One region of the Gottfriedia sp. OAE603 genome, then DNA from elsewhere that is predicted to be linked to it. Evidence: a T-box and tRNA genes for the amino acid it is inferred to sense, from the RefSeq annotation. Region 1 holds a T-box; the other regions hold tRNA genes.
The links. The T-box of region 1 lies ahead of serS (serine--tRNA ligase). A T-box ahead of a tRNA ligase gene usually reads a tRNA of that ligase, here a tRNA-Ser.

Region 1 (3,314 bases):
AAAATGTTTATTTAAATCCAAATGCTGCAGGATATAGCACGTTAAATGCAATTCTTTCAATCATCATGCTAGTCCTTGGTATGATCATACTAATTTCTGCAATAAAAAAATGGTTGGATATGTGGAATACTCCACAATTTAAAATGAATGCTAAAACACTCTAAATAAAAAAGCAGGTTGTCACAGAAAAACTAATTATCGTGACAACCTGCTTAATTTTTATTTAATAACTTCTTTTCCACCCATGTATGGACGAAGCACTTCAGGAATGACAATTGAACCATCTGCTTGTTGGTAGTTTTCTAAAATAGCAGATACTGTACGACCGATTGCCAGACCAGAACCATTTAATGTATGAACAAATTCTGGCTTTCCTTTCGGTTCACGACGGAAGCGAATATTCGCACGTCTTGCTTGGAAGCCTTCAAAATTACTACAAGAAGAAATTTCTTTGTAAGCGTCATAGCTTGGTAACCAAACTTCAATATCATAAGTTTTTGCAGAAGAGAAACCAATATCACCAGCACACAATGTGATAACACGGTATGGTAATTCTAATAATTGAAGCACTTTTTCTGCATGAGCTGTTAATTTTTCTAACTCAATATAAGATTCTTCTGGTTTAACAAAACGAACAAGTTCAACTTTATTAAACTGGTGTTGACGTATTAAACCTCTTGTATCACGACCAGCAGATCCTGCTTCAGAACGGAAGCATGCACTATATGCTGTATATGCAATCGGTAATTGTGAGCCATCTAAAATCTCGTCACGATGGTAGTTTGTAACTGGTACTTCCGCAGTCGGTACTAAGAAGAAATCTTCTTTTTCAATACGGAATGCATCTTCTTCAAATTTTGGAAGCTGACCAGTCCCAATCATACTTGAACGATTTACAAGGTTTGGAGGTAACATCTCTGTATAACCATGCTCTTCAGTATGCAGATCTAACATGAAGCTAATTAAAGCACGCTCAAGTTTTGCCCCTAGACCTTTATAGAATGTAAAACGGCTACCCGTAACCTTAGCACCGCGCTCAAAATCTAGAATATCTAGATCTACGCCTAAATCCCAGTGTGGTTTCGGTTCAAATTCAAATTTACGAACTTCACCGATTCTACGAATTTCTACGTTATCATCTTCAGTTAATCCTTCAGGAACTGAATCACTTACTAAGTTTGGAATTGTAAATAGAATTGCATCCAGTTGCTCTTCTAACCCTCTAATTTCTTCATCTAGGTCTTTAATTTTGTCGCCCACTTCACGCATCTCAACAATTAAAGCCTCAGCATCTTTTTTCTCTCGCTTTAAAACACTGATTTCTTGACTAACTTCATTTCGGCGACTTTTTAAACCTTCAACCTCAACAAGTAGTTCTCTACGCTTTAAATCTAAGTCTTCAAATTTTTCAATATAGCTTACATCTCCACCACGTAACTGTAATTTTGCTTTTACATCTTCAAAATTGCTACGTAATAACTTAACGTCTAACATTTTCATTCCTCCTATTTTTCTTAGTTGTCTAAAGGATGCTAAAAAAGAATACAAAAAAGCCCTCATCCCTATAAAGGGACGAGAGCTACCCGCGTTGCCACCCTAATTGAAGAATAATAAATAATTCTTCCACCTTAGTATAGTTTAACGGACTATATAACCGGAGTTATTTACTAACTAAAATCAGTATTCCACAACTCGCTCAAGAATGGATTCACAAGACTTCATTATCGGTTTGCACCAACCACCGACTCTCTAGAAATTAAGAACTTGTTACTATTTTCTTTCATCGCTTTAGACAATTAAATTTTATTATAATTTACTATAAGCATTTACATTTTTCAATAGCTACATACTTAATTTAGCATTTTTTTCTTTAACCATGCTTACAAAGTAATTCATTAAGCGATAATCGTTTGTTAATTCCGGATGGAACGATGCAGCCAACATATGATTTTGTTTAACAGCAACAATATTACCATCATGCTCTGCTATTACTTCCGCATCACCAGATACTGAACGAATAAATGGTGCTCTAATGAATACCGCCGGAAAGTCTTCACATACTCCTTTTATAGGAATATTCACTTCAAAACTATCTACTTGTCTACCAAATGCATTACGCTCTGAAACCATATCCATTACGCCTAGGTGTACTGTATCATCATTTGCAATTTCTTTTGAAAGCAAAATCATGCCAGCACATGTACCAAATGCAGGTAAACCATTTTCAATTTTATCTTTTAATGGCTGTAGTAAACCAATATGGTCAAGTAACTTACGCATTGCAGTACTTTCTCCACCTGGTAACACAATTCCATCTAATCCTTCTAAATGCTCTACACGCTTCACAATTACCGCTTCGGCACCTGATGCCTTAATTGCATTAATATGTTCTTGAACTGCTCCCTGTAAAGCTAATACACCAATTTTCATCGTGTCACCAACTTAAATGCTACGGTCTTGCATACGATCAGCAGCTGCAAGTTGTCTCATATCGATACCTTTCATAGCTGGACCTAAGTTTTTAGAAAGGTTTGCAATTAATTCATAATCTTGATAGTGAGTAGTAGCTTGTACAATCGCACTAGCAAATTTTTCTGGGTTTTCTGATTTGAAGATACCAGATCCTACGAATACACCATCAGCACCTAATTCCATCATTAACGCTGCATCAGCAGGAGTTGCTACTCCACCAGCTGCAAAGTTAACTACCGGTAAACGGCCAAGTTCTTTAATTTGAAGTAATAATTCATATGGAGCGCCAAGGTTTTTCGCTTCAACCATTAATTCATCAAGTGATAATCCAACAACTTTACGGATTTCTCCATTAATTTGGCGTAAGTGACGAACTGCTTCAACAATGTTTCCTGTACCAGGCTCACCTTTTGTACGAAGCATAGATGCACCTTCACCAATACGACGAAGTGCTTCACCTAGGTTACGACAACCACAAACAAATGGAACTGTGTAATCAGATTTATTAATGTGGAAGATATCATCAGCAGGTGATAATACTTCACTCTCATCAATGTAGTCTACTCCCATTGCTTCTAAAACGCGAGCTTCAACGATATGTCCAATACGCGCTTTAGCCATTACAGGAATGCTAACTGCGTTTAAAATTTCTTCAGTAATACTTGTATCAGCCATACGAGCAACTCCACCAGCTGCACGAATATCAGATGGTACTTTTTCTAAAGCCATAACTGCAACTGCACCAGCTGCCTCTGCTATCTTAGCTTGTTCAGCATTTACTACGTCCATAATAACGCCGCCTTTTTGCATTTCTGCCATGCCACGTTTTACACGATCTGTTC
Region 2 (3,314 bases), 640 kb from region 1:
TTCCCTCAGAATGGTTGGAAATCATTCGAAGAGTGTAAAGGCATAAGGGAGCTTGACTGCGAGACCTACAAGTCGAGCAGGGACGAAAGTCGGGCTTAGTGATCCGGTGGTTCCGCATGGAAGGGCCATCGCTCAACGGATAAAAGCTACCCCGGGGATAACAGGCTTATCTCCCCCAAGAGTCCACATCGACGGGGAGGTTTGGCACCTCGATGTCGGCTCATCGCATCCTGGGGCTGTAGTCGGTCCCAAGGGTTGGGCTGTTCGCCCATTAAAGCGGTACGCGAGCTGGGTTCAGAACGTCGTGAGACAGTTCGGTCCCTATCCGTCGTGGGCGCAGGAAATTTGAGAGGAGCTGTCCTTAGTACGAGAGGACCGGGATGGACACACCGCTGGTGTACCAGTTGTTCTGCCAAGAGCATGGCTGGGTAGCTATGTGTGGAAGGGATAAGTGCTGAAAGCATCTAAGCATGAAGCCCCCCTCAAGATGAGATTTCCCATAGCGTTAAGCTAGTAAGACCCCTGAGAGATGATCAGGTTGATAGGTCAGAGGTGGAAGCGTGGTGACACGTGGAGCTGACTGATACTAATCGGTCGAGGACTTAACTAACAAGTTTGATAATGACATTATCTAGTTTTGAGGGTACAAAAAATCATTCAATCGTTAAAAAATATTAGCAAAAAGTTATTGACTTTAGTTGGTATTTTGGTATAATGATTATTGTCCCAAGAAATTGAATCAAGTGATGATAGCGAAGAGGTCACACCCGTTCCCATACCGAACACGGCAGTTAAGCTCTTCAGCGTCGATGGTAGTTGGGGGTTTCCCCCTGTGAGAGTAGAACGTCGCTTGGTTTGATGGAGGATTAGCTCAGCTGGGAGAGCACCTGCCTTACAAGCAGGGGGTCGGCGGTTCGAGCCCGTCATCCTCCACCATATGCCGACTTAGCTCAATTGGTAGAGCAACTGACTTGTAATCAGTAGGTTGGGGGTTCAAGTCCTCTAGTCGGCACTCTTTTGAGCCATTAGCTCAGTAGGTAGAGCATCTGACTTTTAATCAGAGGGTCGAAGGTTCGAATCCTTCATGGCTCACCATTTTATAGTAAAATATGCGGGTGTGGCGGAATTGGCAGACGCACCAGACTTAGGATCTGGCGCCTATGGCGTGGGGGTTCGAGTCCCTTCACCCGCACCATTTACTTTTTAAACAGTATATATGCGGAAGTAGTTCAGTGGTAGAATACAACCTTGCCAAGGTTGGGGTCGCGGGTTCGAGCCCCGTCTTCCGCTCCACATATGCTGCCGGGGTGGTGGAATGGCAGACACACAGGACTTAAAATCCTGCGGGGGTTGACCCCGTGCCGGTTCGAGTCCGGCCCTCGGTACCATTTTTAATATGCGCCCGTAGCTCAATTGGATAGAGCGTTTGACTACGGATCAAAAGGTTATGGGTTCGAGTCCTTTCGGGCGCGCCATATTATTCAAAAAGCAAAAGATTACCTGTATTCTAAACGGGAAGTGGCTCAGCTTGGTAGAGCACCTGGTTTGGGACCAGGGGGTCGCAGGTTCAAATCCTGTCTTCCCGACCATTTTCATTTCGGGGCCTTAGCTCAGCTGGGAGAGCGCCTGCCTTGCACGCAGGAGGTCAGCGGTTCGATCCCGCTAGGCTCCACTTAAAAAAATTAAATTATGGCGGTGTAGCTCAGCTGGCTAGAGCGTACGGTTCATACCCGTGAGGTCGTGGGTTCGACTCCCTCCGCCGCTACTTTTAAGGACCTTTAGCTCAGCTGGTTAGAGCAGACGGCTCATAACCGTCCGGTCGTAGGTTCGAGTCCTACAAGGTCCACCACTAAATATGGAGTAATACCCAAGTCTGGCTGAAGGGATCGGTCTTGAAAACCGACAGGGGTGTAACAGCCCGCGGGGGTTCGAATCCCTCTTACTCCTCCATTTATTTTATTAAATTAATATTCATGGATCTAAATTAATTAGTATCCACATTATCGCGGGGTGGAGCACGAACGAATATGCTTCGAAGGAATAACTTCAGCATACCAATCGAGCTGCTACTTGCAAAAACATCCTGAGATTGGGATGGTCTTAACAAGTTAATATTCATGGAACTAAACTAATTAGTATCCACATTATCGCGGGGTGGAGCAGTCTGGTAGCTCGTCGGGCTCATAACCCGAAGGTCGCAGGTTCAAATCCTGTCCCCGCAACCAATTGGTCCCGTGGTGTAGCGGTTAACATGCCTGCCTGTCACGCAGGAGATCGCCGGTTCGATCCCGGTCGGGACCGCCATTTAAATTGGCTCGGTAGCTCAGTCGGTAGAGCAGAGGACTGAAAATCCTCGTGTCGGCGGTTCGATTCCGTCCCGAGCCACCATTTTAAATTTTATATTTAGTAATGTAATGCCGACTTAGCTCAATTGGTAGAGCAACTGACTTGTAATCAGTAGGTTGGGGGTTCAAGTCCTCTAGTCGGCACCATTATGGCGATCGTGGCGAAGTGGTTAACGCACCGGATTGTGGTTCCGGCATTCGTGGGTTCGATTCCCATCGGTCGCCCCATTACGCGGGTGTAGTTTAATGGTAAAATAGAAGCCTTCCAAGCTTCGGTCGTGGGTTCGATTCCCATCACCCGCTTTTTTATATAATATTTATGGGCCTATAGCTCAGCTGGTTAGAGCGCACGCCTGATAAGCGTGAGGTCGATGGTTCGAGTCCATTTAGGCCCACCATATATATTATATTATTTATTGTTCCGCAGTAGCTCAGTGGTAGAGCACTCGGCTGTTAACCGAGTGGTCGTAGGTTCGAATCCTACCTGCGGAGCCATTATAGAGAAGTACCCAAGTGGCTCAAGGGGCGCCCCTGCTAAGGGTGTAGATCGCTAACGCGGTGCGAGGGTTCGAATCCCTTCTTCTCTGCCATTTTAACGGCCCGTTGGTCAAGCGGTTAAGACACCGCCCTTTCACGGCGGTAACACGGGTTCGAATCCCGTACGGGTCATATCTAAAGCTCAGTTATTTGTGATAACACAGGTAACTGAGCTTTTTTAATTGTCTAAGAATATATGTTATATATCTTACTTCTAATATGACAAGCAGAATATGAAATCAAATTTAGAGTTTCAATAAAATAGTGTGTTATAAGATATGAATTCAAATGAAAATTACAAAGCAAGATATTGAAAGCAGAGATTATTTCATAATGCTAAAATGTGAATAGATTGAGTGAGGTGAGGATATGGTGTTGTTACCAAGTGATCAAGATATGTGGGATGCAATTATTCAATGTAATGAAAAGTAT
Region 3 (3,314 bases), 3.5 Mb from region 1:
AACTATGGTTAAGGAACTCGGCAAAATGACCCCGTAACTTCGGGAGAAGGGGTGCTCTTTTGGGTGCAAGCCCGGGAGAGCCGCAGTGAAAAGGCCCAAGCGACTGTTTAGCAAAAACACAGGTCTCTGCGAAGCCGTAAGGCGAAGTATAGGGGCTGACGCCTGCCCGGTGCTGGAAGGTTAAGAGGAGGGGTTATCCCTTACGGGAGAAGCTCTGAATTGAAGCCCCAGTAAACGGCGGCCGTAACTATAACGGTCCTAAGGTAGCGAAATTCCTTGTCGGGTAAGTTCCGACCCGCACGAAAGGCGTAACGATTTGGGCACTGTCTCAACCATAGACTCGGTGAAATTATAGTACCTGTGAAGATGCAGGTTACCCGCGACAGGACGGAAAGACCCCGTGGAGCTTTACTGCAGCTTGATATTGAATTTTGGTACAGCTTGTACAGGATAGGTAGGAGCCTGAGAAGCCGGAGCGCCAGCTTCGGTGGAGGCGTCGGTGGGATACTACCCTGGCTGTATTGAAATTCTAACCTAGAGCCGTTATCCGGCTCGGAGACAGTGTCAGGTGGGCAGTTTGACTGGGGCGGTCGCCTCCTAAAGAGTAACGGAGGCGCCCAAAGGTTCCCTCAGAATGGTTGGAAATCATTCGAAGAGTGTAAAGGCATAAGGGAGCTTGACTGCGAGACCTACAAGTCGAGCAGGGACGAAAGTCGGGCTTAGTGATCCGGTGGTTCCGCATGGAAGGGCCATCGCTCAACGGATAAAAGCTACCCCGGGGATAACAGGCTTATCTCCCCCAAGAGTCCACATCGACGGGGAGGTTTGGCACCTCGATGTCGGCTCATCGCATCCTGGGGCTGTAGTCGGTCCCAAGGGTTGGGCTGTTCGCCCATTAAAGCGGTACGCGAGCTGGGTTCAGAACGTCGTGAGACAGTTCGGTCCCTATCCGTCGTGGGCGCAGGAAATTTGAGAGGAGCTGTCCTTAGTACGAGAGGACCGGGATGGACACACCGCTGGTGTACCAGTTGTTCTGCCAAGAGCATGGCTGGGTAGCTATGTGTGGAAGGGATAAGTGCTGAAAGCATCTAAGCATGAAGCCCCCCTCAAGATGAGATTTCCCATAGCGTTAAGCTAGTAAGACCCCTGAGAGATGATCAGGTTGATAGGTCAGAGGTGGAAGCGTGGTGACACGTGGAGCTGACTGATACTAATCGGTCGAGGACTTAACTAACAAGTTTGATAATGACATTATCTAGTTTTGAGGGTACAAAAAATCATTCAATCGTTAAAAAATATTAGCAAAAAGTCATTGACTTTAGTAGATATTTTGATATAATGATTAATGTCCCAAGGAAATTGAATCAAGTGATGATAGCGAAGAGGTCACACCCGTTCCCATACCGAACACGGCAGTTAAGCTCTTCAGCGTCGATGGTAGTTGGGGGTTTCCCCCTGTGAGAGTAGAACGTCGCTTGGTTCTGATTATTCCGCAGTAGCTCAGTGGTAGAGCACTCGGCTGTTAACCGAGTGGTCGTAGGTTCGAATCCTACCTGCGGAGCCATTTTGGAGAGCTGTCCGAGTGGCCGAAGGAGCACGATTGGAAATCGTGTAGGCGGGTAACCCTGTCTCAAGGGTTCAAATCCCTTGCTCTCCGCCACATTTAAATTAGGACTTCCAATAAATTGGCCCGTTGGTCAAGCGGTTAAGACACCGCCCTTTCACGGCGGTAACACGGGTTCGAATCCCGTACGGGTCACCACTTTTATATTATGGAGGATTAGCTCAGCTGGGAGAGCACCTGCCTTACAAGCAGGGGGTCGGCGGTTCGAGCCCGTCATCCTCCACCATATTATTAAATGAATATTCATGGAACTAAACTAATTAGTATCCACATTATCGCGGGGTGGAGCAGTCTGGTAGCTCGTCGGGCTCATAACCCGAAGGTCGCAGGTTCAAATCCTGTCCCCGCAACCAAATGGTCCCGTGGTGTAGCGGTTAACATGCCTGCCTGTCACGCAGGAGATCGCCGGTTCGATCCCGGTCGGGACCGCCATTTAAGTTGGCTCGGTAGCTCAGTCGGTAGAGCAGAGGACTGAAAATCCTCGTGTCGGCGGTTCGATTCCGTCCCGAGCCACCATCTTATTTTAAAAGATAAAAAATAAAAAATGCCGACTTAGCTCAATTGGTAGAGCAACTGACTTGTAATCAGTAGGTTGGGGGTTCAAGTCCTCTAGTCGGCACTCTTTAACCGGAGGGGTAGCGAAGTGGCTAAACGCGGCGGACTGTAAATCCGCTCCCTGTGGGTTCGGCGGTTCGAATCCGTCCCCCTCCACCATTTATTATAGGGGCATAGTTTAACGGTAGAATAGAGGTCTCCAAAACCTTTGGTGTGGGTTCGATTCCTACTGCCCCTGCCAATTTAATAATAATGGCGGTTGTGGCGAAGTGGTTAACGCATCGGATTGTGGTTCCGACACTCGTGGGTTCGATTCCCATCAGTCGCCCCATATAAATTATTGTAGCAATTAAGTGATATAAGTATATATTACTTTATATAATATATAAATTGATGGGCTATAGCCAAGCGGTAAGGCAACGGATTTTGATTCCGTCATGCCCTGGTTCGAATCCAGGTAGCCCAGCCACATGCGGAAGTAGTTCAGCGGTAGAATACAACCTTGCCAAGGTTGGGGTCGCGGGTTCGAGCCCCGTCTTCCGCTCCATATTACGGCGGTATAGCCAAGTGGTAAGGCAGAGGTCTGCAAAACCTTTATCATCGGTTCAAATCCGGTTACCGCCTTTTTAATTTTCCCATGCCGGGGTGGTGGAATGGCAGACACACAGGACTTAAAATCCTGCGGGGGTTGACCCCGTGCCGGTTCGAGTCCGGCCCTCGGTATCAAAAAAACCTCTTACAAATGTAAGAGGTTTTTATATTCAGATATAATTGGACAATTAATAGGTCATATACTATAATTGTTGTATATCGTTTTGGCGGTGTGGTGGAATGGCAGACACGGTAGACTCAAAATCTATTGTCTTCACGGACGTGCAGGTTCAAGTCCTGTCACCGCTATCATATAAAATAGAAAGAAGGATTTTGCTGTATGCAAGATCCTTTTTTTGTTTTATTTAGGAGTAAGTTGAAAAGAAGAAGATTTGTTAATGGGATAAAGGGGATTGCTCTACTTAATAAGTATTTATTCTGGCGGAAAATCATAATCGTTACACTTCCAAATAATCGTATTGATTACTTATTTTTACCAATATTTACTAAGACTAAAATTCGACAAAATATGATTTTTTTCTTG

Region 2: it encodes a tRNA-Ser, which carries the amino acid that the T-box ahead of serS (serine--tRNA ligase) is inferred to sense. The anticodon was not compared.
Region 3: it encodes a tRNA-Ser, which carries the amino acid that the T-box ahead of serS (serine--tRNA ligase) is inferred to sense. The anticodon was not compared.

Annotation. Positions count from the first base shown of each region.
Region 1 is NZ_JBEUNN010000001.1:4,102,563-4,105,876, forward strand. It holds gene cstA (carbon starvation protein CstA) at 1-164, shown strand, start outside; gene serS (serine--tRNA ligase) at 220-1,494, opposite strand; T-box leader at 1,566-1,793, opposite strand; gene pdxT (pyridoxal 5'-phosphate synthase glutaminase subunit PdxT) at 1,843-2,430, opposite strand; gene pdxS (pyridoxal 5'-phosphate synthase lyase subunit PdxS) at 2,443-3,314, opposite strand, start outside.
Region 2 is NZ_JBEUNN010000001.1:3,460,750-3,464,063, reverse strand. It holds rRNA gene ABID96_RS17715 (23S ribosomal RNA) at 1-610, shown strand, start outside; rRNA gene rrf (5S ribosomal RNA) at 740-855, shown strand; tRNA gene ABID96_RS17705 (tRNA-Val) at 861-936, shown strand; tRNA gene ABID96_RS17700 (tRNA-Thr) at 940-1,012, shown strand; tRNA gene ABID96_RS17695 (tRNA-Lys) at 1,020-1,095, shown strand; tRNA gene ABID96_RS17690 (tRNA-Leu) at 1,112-1,195, shown strand; tRNA gene ABID96_RS17685 (tRNA-Gly) at 1,219-1,293, shown strand; tRNA gene ABID96_RS17680 (tRNA-Leu) at 1,302-1,388, shown strand; tRNA gene ABID96_RS17675 (tRNA-Arg) at 1,399-1,475, shown strand; tRNA gene ABID96_RS17670 (tRNA-Pro) at 1,513-1,589, shown strand; tRNA gene ABID96_RS17665 (tRNA-Ala) at 1,600-1,672, shown strand; tRNA gene ABID96_RS17660 (tRNA-Met) at 1,692-1,765, shown strand; tRNA gene ABID96_RS17655 (tRNA-Ile) at 1,773-1,849, shown strand; tRNA gene ABID96_RS17650 (tRNA-Ser) at 1,858-1,950, shown strand; tRNA gene ABID96_RS17645 (tRNA-Met) at 2,149-2,225, shown strand; tRNA gene ABID96_RS17640 (tRNA-Asp) at 2,229-2,304, shown strand; tRNA gene ABID96_RS17635 (tRNA-Phe) at 2,313-2,388, shown strand; tRNA gene ABID96_RS17630 (tRNA-Thr) at 2,417-2,492, shown strand; tRNA gene ABID96_RS17625 (tRNA-His) at 2,498-2,573, shown strand; tRNA gene ABID96_RS17620 (tRNA-Gly) at 2,578-2,648, shown strand; tRNA gene ABID96_RS17615 (tRNA-Ile) at 2,667-2,743, shown strand; tRNA gene ABID96_RS17610 (tRNA-Asn) at 2,766-2,840, shown strand; tRNA gene ABID96_RS17605 (tRNA-Ser) at 2,845-2,935, shown strand; tRNA gene ABID96_RS17600 (tRNA-Glu) at 2,943-3,014, shown strand; gene ABID96_RS17595 (Ada metal-binding domain-containing protein) at 3,252-3,314, shown strand, end outside.
Region 3 is NZ_JBEUNN010000001.1:642,917-646,230, forward strand. It holds rRNA gene ABID96_RS03150 (23S ribosomal RNA) at 1-1,234, shown strand, start outside; rRNA gene rrf (5S ribosomal RNA) at 1,365-1,480, shown strand; tRNA gene ABID96_RS03160 (tRNA-Asn) at 1,490-1,564, shown strand; tRNA gene ABID96_RS03165 (tRNA-Ser) at 1,569-1,660, shown strand; tRNA gene ABID96_RS03170 (tRNA-Glu) at 1,688-1,762, shown strand; tRNA gene ABID96_RS03175 (tRNA-Val) at 1,775-1,850, shown strand; tRNA gene ABID96_RS03180 (tRNA-Met) at 1,901-1,977, shown strand; tRNA gene ABID96_RS03185 (tRNA-Asp) at 1,981-2,056, shown strand; tRNA gene ABID96_RS03190 (tRNA-Phe) at 2,065-2,140, shown strand; tRNA gene ABID96_RS03195 (tRNA-Thr) at 2,171-2,243, shown strand; tRNA gene ABID96_RS03200 (tRNA-Tyr) at 2,254-2,338, shown strand; tRNA gene ABID96_RS03205 (tRNA-Trp) at 2,347-2,420, shown strand; tRNA gene ABID96_RS03210 (tRNA-His) at 2,435-2,510, shown strand; tRNA gene ABID96_RS03215 (tRNA-Gln) at 2,574-2,648, shown strand; tRNA gene ABID96_RS03220 (tRNA-Gly) at 2,652-2,726, shown strand; tRNA gene ABID96_RS03225 (tRNA-Cys) at 2,733-2,803, shown strand; tRNA gene ABID96_RS03230 (tRNA-Leu) at 2,819-2,902, shown strand; tRNA gene ABID96_RS03235 (tRNA-Leu) at 2,997-3,079, shown strand.